4 regions of the Citrobacter sp. LJND-P06 genome follow, and region 2 is predicted to be linked to each of the others. Evidence: predicted binding sites of a transcription regulator. Region 2 holds the regulator's gene; each other region holds the start of a gene.
What was found. Region 2 encodes PurR, which represses purine synthesis genes. Its sites were predicted from a motif close to CANGCAAACGTTTGCNTG; they were not measured.
Positions count from the first base shown of each region.

Region 1: the regulator PurR is predicted to act here: its motif matches at 1,153-1,170, upstream of tusA (sulfurtransferase TusA).
Region 3: the regulator PurR is predicted to act here: its motif matches at 1,452-1,469, upstream of purM (phosphoribosylformylglycinamidine cyclo-ligase).
Region 4: the regulator PurR is predicted to act here: its motif matches at 1,034-1,051, upstream of glyA (serine hydroxymethyltransferase).

Region 1 is NZ_CP187317.1:242,770-245,891, reverse strand. It holds gene zntA (Zn(II)/Cd(II)/Pb(II) translocating P-type ATPase ZntA) at 1-257, shown strand, start outside; gene tusA (sulfurtransferase TusA) at 847-1,092, opposite strand; gene ACO7SM_RS01095 (7-cyano-7-deazaguanine/7-aminomethyl-7-deazaguanine transporter) at 1,261-1,926, shown strand; gene ACO7SM_RS01090 (DcrB family lipoprotein) at 1,999-2,556, shown strand; gene ACO7SM_RS01085 (MFS transporter) at 2,560-3,122, opposite strand, start outside.
Region 2 is NZ_CP187317.1:2,494,148-2,497,269, forward strand. It holds gene ACO7SM_RS11940 (MFS transporter) at 1-865, opposite strand, end outside; gene cydH (cytochrome bd-I accessory subunit CydH) at 1,031-1,120, opposite strand; gene purR (HTH-type transcriptional repressor PurR) at 1,417-2,442, shown strand; gene punR (DNA-binding transcriptional activator PunR) at 2,439-3,122, opposite strand, start outside.
Region 3 is NZ_CP187317.1:1,225,283-1,228,404, reverse strand. It holds gene ACO7SM_RS05905 (6-phospho-beta-glucosidase) at 1-1,244, opposite strand, end outside; gene purM (phosphoribosylformylglycinamidine cyclo-ligase) at 1,531-2,568, shown strand; gene purN (phosphoribosylglycinamide formyltransferase) at 2,568-3,122, shown strand, end outside.
Region 4 is NZ_CP187317.1:1,174,770-1,177,891, forward strand. It holds gene hmpA (NO-inducible flavohemoprotein) at 1-841, opposite strand, end outside; gene glyA (serine hydroxymethyltransferase) at 1,167-2,420, shown strand; partial or broken gene ACO7SM_RS05705 (aldose 1-epimerase) at 2,531-2,810, shown strand; gene ACO7SM_RS05710 (3-phenylpropionate MFS transporter) at 2,900-3,122, shown strand, end outside.

The DNA of each region.
Region 1 (3,122 bases), 2.3 Mb from region 2:
GCGGTACAGATGTCGCGCTGGAAACCGCCGATGCCGCTCTGACCCATAACCGCCTGCGCGGGCTGGTTCAGATGATTCAACTGGCGCGTGCGACCCACGCCAATATTCGACAGAACATCGGCATTGCGCTGGGATTAAAAGGGATTTTCCTTGTCACGACGCTGCTGGGGATAACCGGTCTTTGGCTGGCGGTGCTGGCGGATACGGGGGCGACGGTGCTGGTGACGGCGAACGCGCTGCGGCTGTTGCGCCGCTGATACTATTGCCGGATGGCGGCGTTGCCTTATCCGGCCTACGGGCTGCACGTGAAGTATTATTCTTTGCAGGCCGGATAAGCGTAAGCGCCATCCGGCTTACGGGCTGCACGTGGAGTATTATTCTTTGTAGGCCGGATAAGCGTAAGCGCCATCCGGCTTACGGGCTGCACGTGGAGTATTATTCTTTGCAGGCCGGATAAGCGTAAGCGCCATCCGGCTTACGGGCTGCTCGTGGAGCATTATTCTTTGTAGGCCGGATAAGCGTAAGCGCCATCCGGCCTACGGGCTGCGCGTGGAGTATTATTCTTTGTAGGCCGGATAAGCGTAAGCGCCATCCGGCTTACGGGCTGCTCGTGGAGTATTATTCTTTGTAGGCCGGATAAGCGTAAGCGCCATCCGGCCTACGGGCTGCACGTGAAGTATTATTCTTTGCAGGCCGGATAAGCGTAAGCGCCATCCGGCTTACGGGCTGCACGTGGAGTATTATTCTTTGTAGGCCGGATAAGCGTAAGCGCCATCCGGCTTACGGGCTGCACGTGGAGTATTATTCTTTGCAGGCCGGATAAGCGTAAGCGCCATCCGGCACCGCTTACCGTCCTTTACGGATCAAATAGCGGTACGGCAGCGATTCCGTCTCTTTCGCTAACAGCTCATGTTCCATAAAGGTACAAAAACCGGGGATGTCGCGGGTCGTCGCCGGATCGTCAGCGACAATCAACAGCGTTTCGCCTGTCTGCATGGTGCGTACCGTTTTACGTACCATCATGACGGGTTCCGGGCAGCGCAGTCCCTGAGCATCAAGCGTATGGTCGGGAGTAGAAAGCAGGAAAGTCATCATCGTCTCATTTACGCAAAAAACGGCGGTAGTTTACCGCCAGTTTGCAAGTAAGCCAATCAGGTTAACGATTGCGTGAAAAACAACCATTGCAAAGCGCGCAGAACGCAGTATCATTCGGCGGTTTTTTATTGGGTTCCCTCACCCCATCGCTAAAAAGGTCACAATATGACGCAGTTCTCTCAAACGCAGCGCGTAAACGCGTTGTTCTGGCTATCGCTTTTCCATTTGCTGGTGATCACCTCCAGTAACTATCTGGTGCAGCTCCCGGTTTCCATTTTTGGTTTCCACACCACGTGGGGCGCGTTTAGCTTTCCCTTTATTTTTCTCGCCACCGATCTGACCGTGCGTATTTTTGGCGCGCCGCTGGCACGGAGAATCATCTTTGCCGTGATGATCCCGGCGCTACTGATCTCCTATGTCATCTCGTCGCTGTTCTATATGGGTTCCTGGCAGGGATTTGGCGCGCTGTTGCACTTCAACCTGTTTGTCGCCCGTATTGCCGCCGCCAGTTTTATGGCTTACGCGCTGGGGCAGATTCTGGATGTGCACGTCTTTAATCGCCTGCGCCAGAATCGTCGCTGGTGGCTGGCGCCGACAGCATCGACGCTGTTTGGTAATGTCAGTGATACGCTCGCCTTCTTCTTTATCGCTTTCTGGCGTAGCCCGGACGCGTTTATGGCCGAGCACTGGATGGAGATAGCGCTCGTCGACTACGCATTCAAAGTGCTGATCAGCCTCGTCTTCTTCCTGCCGATGTATGGCGTATTGCTGAATATGTTGCTGAAAAGGCTGGCAGATAAATCTGAAATCTCGGCATTACAGACGAGTTAAAGGTTCATTTTCCGAGTTGTGATAAGATGGGCGAATGAGCCGTTATGGCCGTTTATCGAAAGGAAGAAGTCAATGCGCAATCTGGTTAAATATGTCGGTATTGGCCTGCTGGTTATGGGGCTTGCGGCCTGTGATAACAGCGATACGAAAGCTCCGGCAGAGGGTGCCACAGCGGAAAGTAACGCAACCGGACAACCTGTCAGCCTGATGGATGGCAAACTCAGTTTCTCACTGCCGGCAGAGATGACCGATCAGAGCGGCAAGCTGGGGACTCAGGCCAACAATATGCACGTCTATTCTGACGCCACCGGCCAGAAAGCCGTCATTGTGATTGTGGGCGACGACACCAAAGAAGAGCTGGCCGTGCTGGCGAAACGTCTGGAAGAGCAACAGCGTAGCCGCGACCCGCAATTGCAGGTCGTGACCAACAAATCTATCGAGCTGAAAGGCCATACGTTCCAGCAGTTAGACAGCATTATTTCGGCGAAAGGCCAGACCGCTTACTCTTCCGTGGTGCTGGGTAAAGTGGGCGACCAACTGCTGACCATGCAAATCACGCTGCCTGCGGACGATCAGCAAAAAGCGCAAACTGCCGCTGAAAACATCATTAACACGCTGGTCATTCAGTAACGGTTAAGACGATGATACGGCCTCCTGCATTGTTGCCGGGGGCCGTTTTTTTAACCGCCAGGTCAACAAAAACGCAACCGCCACCAGTCCCGCCGCCGCCAGATAGATAACCGGCACACCCGCCCATGTCATCACCAGCCCGGCCAGTGGCCCGGTAACGCCCAACGACAAATCCATAAACACCGTATAGGTTGCCAGCGCTGCGCCCTGGTTTTGCTGCGGCACCGCTTTCACCGCCACCACGCCCAGCGCCGGGAAGACCAGCGAGAATCCGGCCCCTGCCAGCAATACGCCGATTTTCGCCATCCACGGCAGTACTGCCATCCCCACCAGCAGCAACCCGACAACCTCCACCGCAAAGCAGATCATCGCCACATTTAAACCGCCGATCCGATTGATGCCATTGGGAAACAACAGACGCGTGCCGACAAACGCACAGCTAAACAGCGTGAGGGCGAACGCCGCGCCGTCCCAGCCTTTGGCGTCATAAAACAGGGTGATAAAGGTGGCTATTACGCCAAATCCGGCAGACGCCAGCGACAGGGCCAGGCCGTACAGCCAGACCC
Region 2 (3,122 bases):
TGCGCGCCAGGAAAGGAATCGCCAGCATGATAACCATCAGCAGCAGTAAGAAACCTTTCAGCGTACCGTTGACGGAACGATCGGCCAGTTTGCCGCCTAAATAGTTGCCGATCGAAAATCCGACGCCGATCAGAACTAACATGGCGGTGACAAATGCCGGCGTAGCATGGGCGATGTTTTGCAGAACGGGGGAAATATAGGTGTAGAGGGTAAACATTGCCCCCGCCCCCAGCACAGTGGTGAGCAGCGCAGAAAGCACCTGCGGACGTAATAAGACCGCCAGTTCTTTACGCACATCGGGGCGTTCCCCTGCTCCCCCTTTCGGCAGAGAGAAGAATAAACTGAGCATCGCAATCACCCCCAGCCCGGCCGTTGCTAAAAAGGACATCCGCCAGCCAATGGTTTCCCCAAGCCATGTAGCGGCAGGTACGCCGCCGATGTTTGCAATGGTCAGCCCCATAAACATCGTCGCCACGGCGCTGGCCTGTTTATGTTTCGGCACCACGCTGGCCGCCACGACCGAACCCAATCCGAAAAACGCGCCATGATTTAGGCTGGTCAAAATGCGCGATAGCATCAAGGTGGTGTAATCCGGCGCAATGGCCGACAGGACGTTGCCCAGCGTAAAAATGGCCATCAGAAAAATCAACGCATTACGACGAGCCCGGTGTGAAAGCAGCAGGGTCATCAACGGCGCGCCCACCATCACGCCCACCGCATAAGCGCTAATGAGCATCCCGGCGGCGGGAATAGAGACATTCACGCCATGCGCAATGACGGGCAACAGCCCCATTGGAGAGAATTCCGTGGTTCCAATACCAAATGCGCCAATCGCAAGCGCCAGTAAGGGGTAATTGATTTTCATACGTCGACTCCGCTGACCGTGCCGCGAAGCGACACCCGATAAGAGCCAAAAGCATGACATCAATCACAAAAATAATAAAGTTAACAGAATGGCAAAAGACTTTTGCTGATTGAGTAACAATGAAGGGGTAACGAAATGAGGGAGAGCACGCTCCCTCACGGTAAATCAGTGCAGTGCGGCGGTCAGACCACCCGCGACGATCAAGCCCAGAACAATAATAGTGGTTACTAATGAAAACTTCAGATCGGTGCTCATCAAATTTGCTCCTTTTTATTCCCACACAAAAAGTGATATTGCGCATTTTTACACACTTGGATGTAAAAATCTCCCAGGATTTATATTGATAACCACTTTTAACTCTTCCCCTTTTCGTCAAGATCAGACAAAATTCCACGCTTACTTGATTAGTGTACCGGCCATTGACCCCCTCCTGACGTTTCGTGTCGTTTTCCCGGCGTGCCGCAACCCTGATGTTGCGATAAGGGTGTGTAGAGGCAAACGTTTACCTACAGTATTTTCAGGAGTTTGGATATGGTCTGGAGTGAAATGTAATGGCAACAATTAAAGATGTAGCGAAGCGAGCAAACGTTTCCACTACAACCGTATCACATGTAATTAACAAGACGCGTTTTGTCGCAGAAGAGACGCGCAATGCTGTCTGGGCTGCTATCAAAGAATTGCACTACTCCCCGAGTGCCGTCGCCCGCAGCCTGAAGGTGAATCACACCAAATCTATCGGCCTGCTGGCAACTAGCAGTGAAGCCGCTTATTTCGCTGAGATTATTGAAGCCGTTGAGAAAAACTGCTTCCAGAAAGGCTACACCCTGATTCTTGGCAATGCCTGGAATAATCTCGAAAAACAACGGGCCTACCTTTCCATGATGGCGCAAAAGCGTGTGGATGGTCTGCTGGTCATGTGTTCGGAATACCCGGAGTCCCTGCTCTCCATGCTTGAAGAGTATCGCCATATTCCTATGGTGGTTATGGATTGGGGCGAAGCGAAAGCTGACTTTACCGATACGGTCATTGATAACGCGTTCGAAGGCGGTTATATGGCCGGTCGTTATCTGGTCGAGCGCGGTCATCGTGAGATTGGCGTCATTCCTGGCCCAATGGAACGTAACACGGGTGCTGGCCGCCTGGCGGGCTTTATGAAGGCGATGGACGAAGCGCTGATAAAAGTGCCGGAAAACTGGATAGTTCAGGGCGATTTTGAACCCGAGTCTGGTTATCGTGCAATGCAGCAGATCCTCTCTCAGACCCATCGCCCCACAGCGGTATTCTGCGGTGGTGACATCATGGCAATGGGGGCGCTGTGCGCTGCCGACGAAATGGGTTTGCGCGTACCGCAAGATATTTCGGTGATCGGTTATGACAATGTGCGCAACGCGCGCTATTTCACCCCCGCACTGACCACGATTCACCAGCCGAAAGACTCACTGGGCGAAACGGCCTTTAATATGTTGTTAGACCGAATCGTCAACAAGCGTGAAGAGTCGCAGTCTATTGAAGTCCACCCGCGACTGATCGAACGTCGTTCGGTTGCTGATGGTCCGTTCCGCGACTATCGTCGTTAAGCCTCCCCTGCGGGAACCTCTTCAGGTTCTCGCAGCCACTCTTTATTCAGCGTTTCACTGTCACCTAAATACTCCAGCAGCCAGGCTAATGCGGGCGAGGTGTCATTTTGCTGCCAGGTCAGGCAACATGCCGCATCCGGGAATGGATTCTCCAGGGTTAATGCGACCCATTTGCCGCTGTCGATCCACGGTTTTGCAAAATGCGTAGGCACCATACCGACACATAACCCGGCGGAAAGGCAGGTCGCTGACGACTCCCAATCCGGTACGATCACCCGTTTTTGGTTATCCAGCAGCCAGGTAATACGTTTAGGCAGTGTCCGTGAGGTGTCTTCACGAACCAGCGACGGCCAGTTGCGCAACGTATCATCACTCAAAGGGCCGGGCATCGTCGCCAGAGGATGATGACGTGCCACCACACAGCTCCAGCTCAACATTCCCATATCGCGAAAGGTATAGCGCCCACCGACGGGGATAGCCTGCGTCGCCCCAATCGCCAGTTCCACGCGTCCGTCGGACAGCGCATCCCAGACGCCGTTGAACACTTCCTGAGAAACAATCAGCTCAACATCATCAAAATGACGGTAGAAATCGACAATCATCTGCCGGGTGCGATCTGCCCGCACAATATTGTCCACCGCGATGGAGAGCTGTCCTCGCCAGCCGTTAGCAATTTGTTG
Region 3 (3,122 bases), 1.3 Mb from region 2:
TCAACGCCGTCTTCTACCACCGCTTTTTTCATTTCACGGATGTGCGCGGCCATATAATCGATGCGGTATTGATCGTCTACAGAGCCATCGGCCTGCTGGACATCAATCGCGCCAAAGCCGTTTTCGACGATGAACAGCGGTAGCTGATAGTGATCCCAGAACCAGTTGAGCGAATAACGCAGCCCCACCGGGTCAATCTGCCACCCCCAGTCGGACTTCTGCACATACGGATTAGAGACCAGGCTGGTGCTTTCGTCGTAGTCCAGTTGTGGGTTATCCGCCGTCGCTTTGGTCGTGAACGACATATAATAGCTGAAACCAATATAGTCGACGCAGCCCTGCGTCAGCGCCTGTTTATCGTCTTCAGTGATATCCAGCGTAAAACCCCGGCGCGCAAAGTAGTTCAGCAGATGCTGCGGATATTTCCCACGCACGTGCACATCGGTGAACCAGTAGCGGCGATGCATGGCGTTCATCGCCATCATCATGTCGTTCGGCGCACAGGTCAGCGGATAGATTGGGCACATGGCGATCATGCAGCCGATTTGCAGTGACGGGTTAATTTCACGCCCCGCTTTCACCGCCAGCGCACTGGCCACCAGTTCGTAATGCGCCGCCTGGAACATCACGGGCTCGCGGTCTTCACCCGGCAGGTATTTCAGACCCGAGTTGGTGAAGGGCGCAAAGTCTTCGTGGAAGTTGGCCTGGTTGTTGATTTCATTGAACGTCATCCAGTACTTCACTTTGTGCTGGTAGCGTTTAAAAACCACCTGTGCAAAGCGAACGAAGAAGTCGATGAGCTTACGGTTGCGCCAGCCGCCATATTCCGTCACCAGGTGATACGGCATCTCGAAATGCGACAGCGTAATAACAGGTTCAATGCCGTGTTTCAGACATTCATCAAACAGAGAGTCATAAAATTGCAGACCGGCTTCATTCGGCTCCAGCTCGTCGCCTTTTGGAAAAATACGCGTCCACGCGATGGAGGTACGGAAACATGTAAATCCCATTTCGGCAAAGAGCGAAATGTCGTCTTTATAGCGGTGATAGAAATCGATGGCTTCGTGATTGGGGTAATTCTTACCGGGAATGACGCCGGGGGTTATCTCTCTGGGAATACCGTGCGCACCGGCGGTCATAACATCCGCCACGCTGACGCCTTTTCCCCCTTCCTGCCAGCCGCCTTCTAACTGGTGAGCCGCCACTGCGCCTCCCCACATGAAATTCGCTTTAAATCCAGACATACGCTTCCCTCATTCGTCGCAATTTGCTGGCCACAGTCTCAGGCCACACTTACAGAAACCGGTTTCATTACGATACTGTGCATTTATCAGGCAGGTTTCAAGCACGAAAATGAAACCGGGTTCATTTTCGTGGTGCAGTTCAAATAACCAGAATTTCGAGAGTGAAATGTTGAAAAAATCAGCAGTTCTATGCCGATGCAAAGCAGGCTCGCAAACGTTTGCTTTCCCTGTTAGAATTGCGCCGAATTTAATTTTCACCGCAAGTAAACGCGTGGGGACCCAAGCAGTGACCGATAAAACCTCTCTTAGCTATAAAGATGCCGGTGTTGATATCGACGCGGGTAATGCTCTGGTTGATCGAATCAAAGGCGTAGTGAAGAAAACCCGTCGTCCCGAAGTGATGGGCGGTCTGGGTGGCTTCGGCGCGCTGTGCGCATTGCCGCAAAAATATCGTGAGCCTGTACTGGTTTCCGGCACTGATGGCGTAGGGACAAAACTGCGTCTGGCAATGGATTTAAAACGTCACGACACCATTGGTATCGATCTCGTGGCGATGTGCGTTAACGATCTGGTGGTTCAGGGCGCAGAGCCGCTGTTTTTCCTGGATTACTATGCCACCGGCAAACTGGATGTCGACACGGCCTCCAGTGTGATAAGCGGTATTGCCGAGGGTTGTCTGCAGTCTGGCTGCGCGTTGGTTGGCGGAGAAACCGCTGAAATGCCGGGCATGTATCACGGCGAAGATTACGACGTGGCCGGGTTCTGTGTGGGCGTGGTCGAAAAATCAGAAATTATTGACGGCTCGAAAGTGGCTGACGGCGATGTGCTGATCGCGCTGGGTTCCAGTGGCCCGCACTCCAACGGTTACTCTCTGGTGCGTAAAATTATCGAGGTCAGCGGTTGCGACCCTGAAACGACAGAACTCGAAGGCAAACCGTTAGCCGACCATCTGCTGGCGCCAACGCGTATCTATGTGAAGTCAATTCTGGAACTGATTGAACAGGTTGATGTACACGCTATCGCTCACCTGACAGGCGGCGGTTTCTGGGAGAACATCCCGCGCGTTCTGCCCGACAACACACAGGCAGTGATTGATGAATCCTCCTGGCAGTGGCCGGCCGTCTTTGACTGGCTGAAAACCGCAGGTAATGTCAGTCAGCATGAAATGTATCGCACTTTCAACTGCGGCGTCGGGATGGTGATTGCCCTGCCGGAAGCGGAAGTCGATAACGCACTCACGCTGCTGAAGGCCAAAGGTGAAAATGCGTGGAAAATCGGTATCATCAAAGCCTCTGATTCCGAACAGCGTGTGGTTATTGAATGATGAATATTGTGGTGCTTATTTCCGGTAACGGAAGCAATTTGCAGGCAATTATCGACGCCTGCAAAGAGCAGAAAATTAAAGGCACCCTCAGGGCAGTATTCAGCAATAAGGCCGACGCGTTCGGCCTTGAACGTGCCCGGGAAGCAGGTATTCCAGCGCATGCGCTGACCGCCAGTCAATTTGCCAATCGTGAAGCGTTCGATCGCGAACTGATGCGGGAAATTGATGCTTATGCCCCCGATGTGGTGGTACTGGCAGGCTATATGCGAATTCTCAGTCCGGCGTTTGTCGCGCACTACGAAGGGCGTTTGCTCAATATTCACCCTTCCCTGTTGCCGAAGTACCCAGGCCTGCATACGCATCGTCAGGCGCTGGAAAACGGCGATGAAGAGCACGGCACGTCTGTGCATTTTGTTACTGATGAACTGGATGGCGGCCCGGTGATTCTCCAGGCTAAAATCCCGGTTTTTGAGGGCGATAGCGAGGATGACATCACCGCACGCGTTCAGGTGCAGGAGCACGCTATTTACCCGTTAGTGGTTAGCTGGTTTGTT
Region 4 (3,122 bases), 1.3 Mb from region 2:
GCGTGTCCAGCATCGCCAGCATTGGCGTTTGCCCGACGCCTGCGGAAATCAGAGAAACAGGGGTATCGTTGGCAACGGCCATAAAGAAATCACCCGCCGGGGCCGCTAAATGCACCACGTCGCCCACGTTTGCATGGTTGTGCAGCCAGGTTGAAACCTGACCGCCATCTTCGCGCTTAACGGCGATACGATAGCCTTTGCCATCCGGCTTGCGGGTCAGTGAATACTGACGAATCTCCTGATGCGGGAAACCTTCCGGCTTCAGCCAGACTCCCAGATATTGCCCAGGTTGGTACTCTGCGACGGCGCCACCATCGACAGGCTCGAACTCAAAACTGGTAATCAGCGCGCTACGCGGGGTTTTATTCACGATACGGAACGGACGCGTCCCTTCCCAGCCGCCGGTTTTGCCTGCGTTCTCGCTGTAGATTTGCGCTTCGCGATTGATAAAGACGTTAGCCAGGACACCGTAGGCTTTTCCCCACGCGTCCAGCACTTCCTGACCTGGGCTAAACATCTCATCCAGCGTGGCCAGCAGATGCGCGCCCACAATGTTGTATTGCTCTGGTTTGATCTGGAAACTGGTGTGCTTCTGCGCAATTTTCTCGACCGCAGGCAGCAGGGCCGGCAGGTTTTCAATATTGCTGGCATAAGCGGCAATCGCATTAAACAACGCTTCGCGTTGATCGCCATTGCGTTGATTACTCATGTTAAAAATTTCTTTGAGTTCAGGATTATGCGTAAACATGCGATCGTAGAAATGGGCGGTCAGTTTAGGACCCGTTTCAACCAGCAGGGGAATGGTGGCTTTTACAGTGGCGATAGTTTGGGCGTCAAGCATGCGGGCTTCCTTTTAATTAAATCTTTAATGATGCATATCAAATGCATCTTATAAAAATACCCCTGCATTGTAAATGGTTCTTTGTGATTTTGCGCTTGTAACGTTACAAAATGAAAAGTATGCATCACAAACCTGAAAAGAATTCCGCTAAAATCCATAAGACCTTAATTCGGCAAAGCCTTGTACCGCCTGAAGGTAATCGTTTGCGTAAAATCCTTTGTCAAGACCTGTTATCAATGAATGATTCAGTTATACTGTTGGTCGTTGTCCAACGGGACTGCCTTTTAAGGCCAAATTTTATCGTTAGCTGAGTCAGGAGATGCGGATGTTAAAGCGTGAAATGAACATTGCCGATTATGATGCCGAACTGTGGCAGGCTATGGAGCAGGAAAAAGTACGTCAGGAAGAGCATATCGAACTGATCGCCTCCGAAAACTACACCAGTCCGCGCGTCATGCAAGCGCAGGGTTCTCAGCTGACCAACAAATATGCTGAAGGATATCCGGGCAAACGCTACTACGGCGGTTGCGAATATGTGGATGTCGTCGAGCAACTGGCGATCGACCGCGCGAAAGAACTGTTTGGCGCTGATTACGCTAACGTCCAGCCGCACTCTGGCTCTCAGGCAAACTTCGCGGTCTACACCGCGCTGCTGCAGCCGGGCGATACCGTGCTGGGGATGAACCTGGCGCAGGGCGGTCACCTGACTCACGGTTCTCCGGTTAACTTCTCCGGTAAGCTGTATAACATCGTGCCTTACGGCATTGATGAGTCCGGTAAAATTGACTACGCCGACATGGCGAAGCAGGCTCAGGCCCACAAACCAAAAATGATTATCGGCGGTTTCTCTGCCTATTCCGGTATCGTTGACTGGGCAAAAATGCGTGAAATCGCAGACAGCGTTGGCGCGTACCTGTTCGTCGACATGGCGCACGTTGCGGGTCTGATTGCCGCTGGCGTTTATCCGAACCCGGTTCCGCACGCTCACGTTGTCACCACCACCACCCACAAAACGCTGGCTGGCCCGCGCGGTGGTCTGATCCTGGCAAAAGACGGCAGCGAAGAGCTGTACAAAAAACTGAACTCCGCAGTGTTCCCAAGCGCTCAGGGCGGCCCGCTGATGCACGTTATCGCAGCGAAAGCCGTGGCGCTGAAAGAGGCGATGGAGCCTGAGTTCAAAACCTACCAGCAGCAAGTCGCGAAAAACGCCAAAGCGATGGTGGAAGTGTTCCTGAACCGTGGCTACAAAGTGGTGTCTGGCGGTACTGAGAACCACCTGTTCCTGCTGGATCTGGTCGACAAAAACCTGACCGGTAAAGAAGCAGACGCAGCCCTGGGCCGCGCCAACATCACCGTCAACAAAAACAGCGTACCAAACGATCCGAAGAGCCCGTTCGTGACTTCCGGCATCCGTATCGGTTCTCCGGCTGTGACACGTCGCGGCTTTAAAGAAGCAGAAGTGAAAGAGCTGGCTGGCTGGATGTGTGACGTGCTGGACAACATCAACGACGAAGCGGTTATCGAACGTATTAAAGGTAAAGTGCTGGATATCTGCGCACGTTTCCCTGTTTACGCGTAATTCTGCTTTCAGAAAAAACAAAGGCCGCGAAAGCGGCCTTTTTTGCATTTAATGATCATCCCTGAATAGCGTTGACACGTTCCTGACGCAGCGCCCAATGCTTTACGGCTGCGAATTTCGCCCATGCACAATACGGCGACGATGCCTGGCTAAATGTGGGATATTCCGGCTGGGGCGGGAAGGCGGTGATACGGCGTGACGTGATGCACGTCACGCTTTTGGCGCAAACTCCGTGGCTGATGCTGTTCAGAATGTCGGGTGGCGGGTTCCGTTGTCTTGAACCGCAGTCGCATCCGGTCAACGCCCATAATCTGGCGGGGCAACCGGGATTGCGGGTCTTAGCTCGGGGGGGAACGCAGTCATTTCGCCATGCAAATCATCGTCGATTAGCGTAAAAGCACATGTTATATCACTGTTAATACTCACTTGCGCCAGCCGGCGTTTATCGCCAGACTATCGCCTCCTAACGGGAGGGAATCATGGTTTTGCACTCCACGCGCTGGCTGGCGCTCGCTTATTTCACCTACTTCTTTAGCTACGGTATTTTTTTACCTTTCTGGAGCGTCTGGCTCAAAGGTCTGGGATTAACGCCTGAAACTATTGGTCTTCTGCTGGGCGCAGGGCTGGTGGCGCGTTTCCTTGGCAGTCTGGTGATTGCCCCTCGCGTGAGCGATCCTTCTCGTCTGATTTCAGCGTTGCGTG